2 regions of the Actinomadura fulvescens genome follow, and region 2 is predicted to be linked to the other one. Evidence: riboswitches for the same ligand, from Rfam matches in the RefSeq annotation. Region 2 holds a riboswitch; the other holds the start of a gene.
The links. Region 2 has a riboswitch for cobalamin ahead of cobN (cobaltochelatase subunit CobN). Riboswitches for the same ligand answer to the same signal wherever they lie in the genome.
Positions count from the first base shown of each region.

Region 1: another riboswitch for cobalamin. It lies ahead of ABD333_RS24420 (ribonucleoside-diphosphate reductase subunit alpha); the one in region 2 lies ahead of cobN (cobaltochelatase subunit CobN).

Region 1 is NZ_BAAATD010000006.1:456,962-460,985, forward strand. It holds gene ABD333_RS24415 (ribonucleotide-diphosphate reductase subunit beta) at 1-535, opposite strand, end outside; gene ABD333_RS24420 (ribonucleoside-diphosphate reductase subunit alpha) at 559-2,850, opposite strand; cobalamin riboswitch at 3,055-3,224, opposite strand.
Region 2 is NZ_BAAATD010000004.1:482,970-486,993, forward strand. It holds gene ABD333_RS17900 (HNH endonuclease signature motif containing protein) at 421-1,683, shown strand; cobalamin riboswitch at 1,684-1,805, shown strand; gene cobN (cobaltochelatase subunit CobN) at 1,845-4,024, shown strand, end outside.

The sequences.
Region 1 (4,024 bases), on a different contig from region 2:
CGTAGAAGAACAGCCCCTCGATGCACGCCGCGAAGCAGATCAGGTTGAGCAGGAACGCACGCCGGTCATCGGCCGTGCGCAGCTCGTCCAGCCCGTCGATGGTGTCGATCCAGCGGAAGCAGAACTCCGCCTTGGCCCTGATCGAGGGGATGTGCTCGATGGCGTCGAACGCCTTGGCGCGTTCGTCATGGTCGGGCAGGTAGGTGTCGAGCAACGTCAGATAGAACTGGACGTGCACGGCCTCCTCGAACAGCTGCCGCGACAGGTAGAGACGTGCCTCGGGCGCGTTCACGTGCTTGTAGAGGTTGAGCACGAGGTTGTTGGCAACGATCGAGTCGCCGGTCGCGAAGAACGCGACCAGCCGGTTGACCAGGTGCAGCTCGGCCGGTGTCAGCCGGGCCAGGTCGGCGAGGTCGGTGCCCAGATCGACCTCCTCCACCGTCCAGGTGTTGCGGATCGCGGCGCGGTAGCGCTCGTAGAAGTCGGGATAGCGCATGGGCCGCAGGGTCAGGTCCATGCCGGGATCGAGCAGCATGCCGTGTTCTCCGGTTCGGCCGCTCACTGGCAGGCCTCGCAGGCTTCGGGGTTTTCGAGGGAGCACACGACGGCCTCGGTGTCGGTGACCGTGGCGACCGTGGTCTGGGCGATCCGGGTGGCCGGACGGGAACGCAGGTAGTAGGTGGTCTTCAGGCCCGCGCGCCACGCGTAGGCGTACATCGAGGAGAGCTTCCCGATGGTCGGCGTCTCCATGAAGAGGTTCAGCGACTGGCTCTGGTCGATGTAGGGGGTACGGGCCGCGGCGAGGTCGATCAGCGCCTTCTGCGGCAGTTCCCACGCGGTGCGGTAGAGCTCGCGGTGGGACGCGGGCAGGCCGGTGATGCCCTGGACGGAGCCGTTGGCCCGCTTGATGGCGTCCCGCGTCGCGGGCGTCCACAGTCCGAGCGCCTTGAGGTCCGCGACCAGATAGTCGTTGATCTGCAGGAACTCGCCGGACAGCGTCTCGCGCTTGAAGAGGTTGGAGACCTGCGGCTCGACGCACTCGTAGCAGCCCGCGATGGAGGCGATCGTGGCGGTCGGCGCGATCGCGATCAGCAGCGAGTTGCGCAGCCCGGTCTCGGCGACGCGGGCGCGCAGCGCCTCCCACTCGGCCGTACGGCGCGGCGTGGCCTCCGGGAAGTGGTCGACGTGCAGCTGACCGCGGGCCGTGCGCGTCCGGTCGTACGCGGGGAGCGGCCCGTGCTCGGCCGCGAGGTCGGCGGACGCGCCGTACGCGGCGAGCGCGATCTCCTCGGCGATCGCCGTGGACAACTCCCGCGCCTCGGCCGAGTCGAACGGCAGCCGCAGCTTGAAGAAGACGTCCGCGAGGCCCATCACGCCGAGCCCGACCGGACGCCACTTGCGGTTGGCGCCCGCCGCCTCGTCCGTCGGGTAGAAGCCGCGGTCGATCGTCCGGTCGAGAAAGCGCACGGCGGTACGGACCGTCGCGCGGAGCCGTTCCCAGTCGATGCCGTCCGGCCCGGCGTGCTCGGCCAGGTTGACCGAGCCGAGGTTGCACACGGCGGTCTCCCCGTCGCTGGTCACCTCGATGATCTCGGTGCAGAGGTTGGAGAGGTGGACGACGTTGCCGGGCTCGGCGGTCTGGTTGCAGGCGCGGTTGGCGGCGTCCTTGAACGTCATCCAGCCGTTCCCGGTCTGGGCGAGGGTCCTCATCATCCTGCCGTACAGGTGCCGGGCGGGGACCTGCCGTACGAACCGTCCCGCTGCCTCGGCGGCCCGGTAGGCGGTGTCGAACTCGACACCCCACAGGTCGGCGAGCTCGGGCACCTCCTTGGGGTCGAACAGCGACCAGTCCGCGTCCGTCTCGACCCGGCGCATGAACTCGTCGGGGATCCAGTTGGCGAGGTTGAGGTTGTGGGTGCGACGCGCCTCCTCGCCGGTGTTGTCGCGCAGTTCGAGGAACTCCTCGACGTCGGCGTGCCACGGCTCCAGGTAGACGCACGCCGCGCCCTTGCGCCGCCCGCCCTGGTTGACCGCCGCGACCGACGAGTCGAGCGTGCGCAGCCAAGGCACGATGCCGTTGGAATGGCCGTTGGTGCCGCGGATCAGCGAGCCGCGCGATCGCACCTTGGTCCACGAGACGCCGATGCCGCCCGCGTACTTGCTGAGCCGCGCCACCTGCGTGTACCGCTCGTAGATCGACTCCAGCTCGTCGCGCGGCGAGTCGAGCAGGAAGCAGGACGACAGCTGGGGGCGCCGGGCGCCCGAGTTGAAGAGCGTCGGGGAGCTCGGCAGGTACGACAGGGTGCTGAGCAGCCCGTACAGCTCGGCGGCCTCCGCGACCGTGTCGGACAGACCGCAGGCCACGCGCAGCAGGAAGTACTGGGGCCGCTCCAGCACGCGCCGCGAACGCGGGTGCCGCAGCAGATAGCGGTCGTAGAGCGTGCGCAACCCGAAGTATTCGAAGCGGTCGTCGGCGGACTCGTCGACGAGGTCGTTCAGCTCCCCGGCGTGCGCGGCGACGAACGCGGCGATCGCGTCGTTCAGCAGGCCCTCGGAGTGGCCGGCGGCCACGGAGCCGGCGAACGACCGGACACCCCCGCCCGCGGCCTCCTCGGCGATCAAGGTGCTCAGCAGCCGCGCCGCCACCCTGGAGTAGGCGGGCTCGGCGGCCACCAGCGCGGCGGCCTCCCCGATCGCCAGCTCCCGCACCCCGGCCGCGTCCAGGTCGTCACCGGCCCGGACGGCGTCCAGGACGCGGCGCGGATCGGTGCCCGGCAGCCCCGCGCAGGCGAGCTCGATCTCCGCGGCCACGCCGCGCGTCGGCGGCGGTGCGATCAGTTCCTGTGTCACGTGCTCTCTTCCCTCGCGAGCTCGCCTCGTCGGGGCGCACGCGAAACAAGAGCACGGCTCACCGCCGCGAACCTGCCCAGCGACCCTCCCACGAGGCCGATATGGACCGAGTAGGACTGGGGGGCGACCCCCAGACCCCCGAAGGGGCGACAGACGATCCTCGCGCCGCTGGCGCGTCGCTCCGGTCGTCTGTCTCCGTGCGGGCAGGTCTTCGGACTCGCGGGCGACGCACCCTGATGGGTGCGGCCTAATGGCCGTCGCTTCCCGGCCCGTCCCAACGGGCCAGTGCTCGATGACGGCGGTCGTTCCCGCTCACCGCTGCGGGGCAGTCCCGGATTTACACCGGGTTCCCTCTTACGACGCCCCCGCCGTCAGGGTGGGCTGCCGCGAGATCACGGGGACTCGGCGTGATCTCGCCGCAGTCCACCCCCGCGGCGGGGGCGAACCAGCACGGGCAAGACCCTACATCTTGGTCATGGCCGTCACCGACAGCCCCACATGTTGGGCGTGTCACAGGCCGGAGCGGTCCACGACCGGGTCCACAAGCGGCCCACGATGGGAGGGGCATGGAGATCATCAGGAAGAGATGGGACGATGGGCCCGCTATGTCGCCGCGTCCGTTCTTCCGCCTCGGCCGGGCGGTGGTCTTCACCACCGTCTGCCTGACGCTGGCCACGGCCGGGCACTCCCTGATGTCGCCGGCCGCGGTCCCGCCGTGGGCGGTCGTCGTGGGCTTCGCCGGGGTGCTGGTGGTGGCGGGCGCGCTGGCGGGGCACGAACGTTCGCTGGCCACGATCACGGGCGGCCTGCTGGGCGGGCAGTTCGTGCTGCACAGCCTGTTCGCGAACGCGTCGGCGCCGGCCGATCACCACGTCCAGGCGGATCTGGCCGCGACCGGACCGGCCCACGGCTCCGGGCTGGGCATGACGCTGGCGCACGTGGTCGCCGCCGTGATCTCGGCCTGGTGGCTGCGGCGCGGCGAACGGACCGCGTGGGGCCTCACCCGGCGGCTCGCGGCGCGGACCGGGCGGCCGGTCCGCGACCTGCTCGCCCTTCTCCTGGCCTCCTCCGTCGAACCCGCGGTGCCGCGGGTCCGTACCCCTGTGCGGCGGGCGCGGGCCGCCATCGGCCCCACCGGCCGGGTGCTGCGGCACGAGGTCGTCCGCCGCGGACC
Region 2 (4,024 bases):
GTGCGCATTGGGTCATTTCGGCTCCGCTCAGCTGTCCACTGTGATCAGCCGCCTTGGCTTCTGACTCACCCGTCCTCAACTGGCAGCGTGCGTTGGATGGCGATATCGCTCAGGTGGCGATGGGATGGGTGGCTCTACCTCAACCTGATCACTGACCTGGAAGCTGTGGCCTCAGCCAACGTGACAGTAACGCTCAGGAGGCTGAGTGTGCGCGCATTGGGTCATTTCGGCTCCGCTCAGCTGTCCACTGTGATCAGCCGCCTTGGCTCCTGATTCGCCCGTCCTCAGCTGGCGGCGTGCGTTGGATGGCGATATCGCTCAGGCGGCGGAGTTGTGGGCGTTGATGATTATGGCCACATGGGGTCAGTTGTGTGGCGCATTTGTCTGCGAGATGTCGGAGGGTGGCGATATAATAACGGTATGCGTTCGATCGTGGCGGATCTTAATTCCGCTTCCACTGCGGAGTTGGTGGAAGCGATGGCCGCGATCGCCGGTGAACTTACGCAACGGGCCGCACCGGAATCGGCGGCTGTTTGCATGGAGCTCACCGAGACTCTGGCGACGGTGACCGACCAGGCCGAGTTCACCATGGCAGGGATGATCGGTGTTGTTGACAGGGTCGGGGAGATGAAGCGCTGGGGGTTGCCCTCCACGCAGGCATGGCTCCGTTGCCACCTGGGCATGCGAGAGGGCCGGGCCAAGGAACGTATCGCCATGGCGCGGCAGTTGCCCCGGCTGCCTCAGGTGGGCAAGCGGATGGCGGTCGGCGAGCTGTCTTTTGGCTACGCGGCCACCATCGCCGATGCTGTGGGGCGCCTCAACGACGTTGACTGTGGTGTGGCCGAGGAGATCCTGCTGGGGGCGGCCGATGACGGCCTGTCGGCCGGGAAGGTCGCACGGCTGGCAGCCAAGATTCACGATGTGATCGCGGAGCGCGACGGGTCGGAGGAGTGTCCCGAAGGCGCGGTGCGCGGCTACGAGCGTTCCTGGGTTACCGCGAGCAGGTCTTTGGACGGCGGTTGCTACGTCAAGGGCTGGCTCAACCCGGAGGACGCCGCTATCTGGGCCGGGACGCTGGGGCCGCTGGCCAAGCCTGCGGGCACCGACGACCGGCGCGACCTGTCCGAACGCACCGCCGCCGCGCTCTCGGCCGTGCTGGCGGGCGGACACAAGGCCACAAAGGTCACCGTGGTCGTGGACCTGGAGACCCTCAAGGGCGGCGACGCTCCGGCGCGGCTGCTGGACGGTACCGCCGTTCCGGCTGCGCAGGCCCGGCGCATCGCGCTCGCGGCGGGGGTGTCGCCCCTCATTTTGGGTGCGGGCAACGTGCCGCTCTACCTGGGCCACGCCGTACGGTTCGCCAGCCCCGGACAGCGCCGGGTGCTGGAGACGCTTTACCCGAGCTGTGCTGTGCAGGGGTGTGAGGTTCCCGGCTTCCTCTGCGAGGTCGATCACGTGGACGGCTGGGCGCTCGGCGACAGCCCCACCGACATCGACAAGTTGACCTTGTGTTGTGGTTGGCACAACCGGTGGAAACACGCCAATCCGGATCAGATGCAGATCCGCCAGGCCGACGGCCGATATGTGTACCGGGCACTGCCGCCCGGCAATGTCCGCAAGATCCGCCCCAAAGAACCCGAGTGGCTCGACCGCTCGGGCGATCCCTGGCGCCAGTCCGCCTGACTGGTGCCTGCGTAGACTGGGCGCGCGACGGTGGGGAGGGAACCCGGTGTGATTCCGGGGCTGTCCCGCAACTGTGACCGGTGATCCGGAAGCCAGAGTACTCCCGGCCGGCGCGTACCTCTTTCCCTAGCCGGGGCGCGGACCCCGGAGGAGGCCTGCCGATGCGTGCCCTGCTGCTGTCGACCGCCGATACCGAGCTTCTCGCCGGAGCCGATGCGGGGTTCGTGACCGCCAATCCGGTACGGGTCGGCCCCGACGAGATCGATCTGCGGGGTGTCGACGTCGTCGTCGTCCGGCTGCTGGGCGGGCGCAAGACCTGGCCGGAGGGTGTGGAACGGCTGCGTTCGTCCGGTCTGCCTGTTGTTTTTCTCGGTGGCGAGGGCGATCCGGACGCTGAGTTGATGGCGTTGTCGACCGTTCCTGCGGGGGTGGCGGCGGAGGCTCTGGATTATCTGAGGGAGGGCGGAGTCGCCAACCTCCGGGAGCTGGCCCGCTTCCTGTCCGACACGGTGCTGCTGACGGGGGAGGGCTTTGCGCCGCCGGTCGCGATGCCGTCGTACGGGCTGCACGGAAACTATCGGGTTGAGCCCGGTAGGCCGACGGTCGGGGTTGTCTTCTACCGGGCGCATGAGCTGTCGGGGAACGTCGGGTTCGTCGACGTTCTGTGCGAGCAGATCGAGGCGCGGGGGGCTAACGCTTTGCCGGTCTTCTGCGGTTCGTTGCGCGGGGCCGATGAGGGGCTGCTGGAGCTGCTCGGCGGGGCGGACGCGCTGATCGCCACCGTGCTGGCGGCGGGCGGGTCGGTGGCGAGCGGCGCGAGCGCGGGCGGGGACGACGACTCCTGGGACGCGGGGGCGCTGGCCACGTTGGACGTTCCGGTGATCCAGGGGCTGTGCCTGACGTCGTCCCGGGCGGTCTGGGAGGAGTCGGACGCGGCTTTGTCGCCGATGGACGCGGCCATGCAGGTCGCGATCCCCGAGTTCGACGGGCGCCTCATCTCGGTGCCGTTCTCGTTCAAGGAGGAGGGGCGCGACGGGATCCCGGTGTACGTGGCGGATCCCGAACGTGCCGCGCGGGTGGCGGGGATCGCGGTCCGGCACGCGCGGCTGCGGCAGGTGCCGAACGCGGAGAAGAAGGTCGCGCTGGTCCTGTCGTCGTATCCGACCAAGCACGCGCGGGTCGGCAACGCGGTCGGGCTCGACACGCCCACGTCGGCCGTACGGGTGTTGCGGCAGATGGGGGAGGCCGGGTATGACCTGGGCGGCGATGCGACGTTGTGGGCAGATCCGGGCAGCGGGGATTCGCTCATCCATGCGCTGATCGCGGCGGGTGGGCATGACGTCGAGTGGCTCACCGAGGACCAGTTGCGGCAGGCCCCGGCGCGTGTGTCGCTGGCGGCGTACGAGACGTGGTTCCGGGCGCTGCCGGAGGGCTTGCGGGAGGGCGTCCGGCGGCACTGGGGCGAACCGCCGGGCGAGCTCTATGTGGACGGCGACGAGATCGTGCTCGCCTCACTGCGGTTCGGGAACGTCGTGCTGATGATCCAGCCGCCGCGGGGGTTCGGCGAGAATCCGATCGCGATCTACCACGATCCGGATCTGCCGCCCTCGCATCACTACCTGGCTGCTTATCGGTGGCTGGACAGGGAGTTCGGCGCGGACGCCGTGGTGCATCTGGGCAAGCACGGGACGCTGGAGTGGCTGCCGGGCAAGGGGCTTGGGCTGTCGAGCGAGTGCGCTCCTGATGGTGTGCTGGGCGATCTGCCGCTGGTCTACCCGTTCATCGTGAACGACCCGGGCGAGGGAACGCAGGCCAAGCGGCGCGGGCACGCCACGATCGTCGACCATCTGGTGCCGCCGATGGCCCGCGCCGACACCTACGGCGACCTGGCCAAGCTGGAGCAGCTCCTCGACGAGTACGCGACGGTGAACGATCTCGACCCGGCCAAGCTGCCGACGGTGCGGGCGCAGATCTGGACGCTGATCCAGGCCGCTCAGCTGCATCATGACCTGCATCAGGAGGAGATGCCGGGCGAGGACGAGTTCGACGAGTTCGTCCTGCACCTCGACGGCTATCTGTGCGAGATCAAGGACGTGCAGATCCGTGATGGGCTCCACATCCTGGGGCAGGCGCCGGAGGACGAGGCGCGGGTCAACCTGGTGCTGGCCGTGCTGCGCGCCTCGCAGGTGTGGGGCGGCGTGGCCGGGGCGATGCCGGGGCTGCGGGCGGCGCTCGCCGCGTCGTACGGGCTGGACGAGAAGGTGCTCCTGGCCGATCCCGGAGCGGCGGCGGAGGCGGGCGGGCTGGCACGGCTCGCCGACGGCCCCGCTCGTACGGCCTC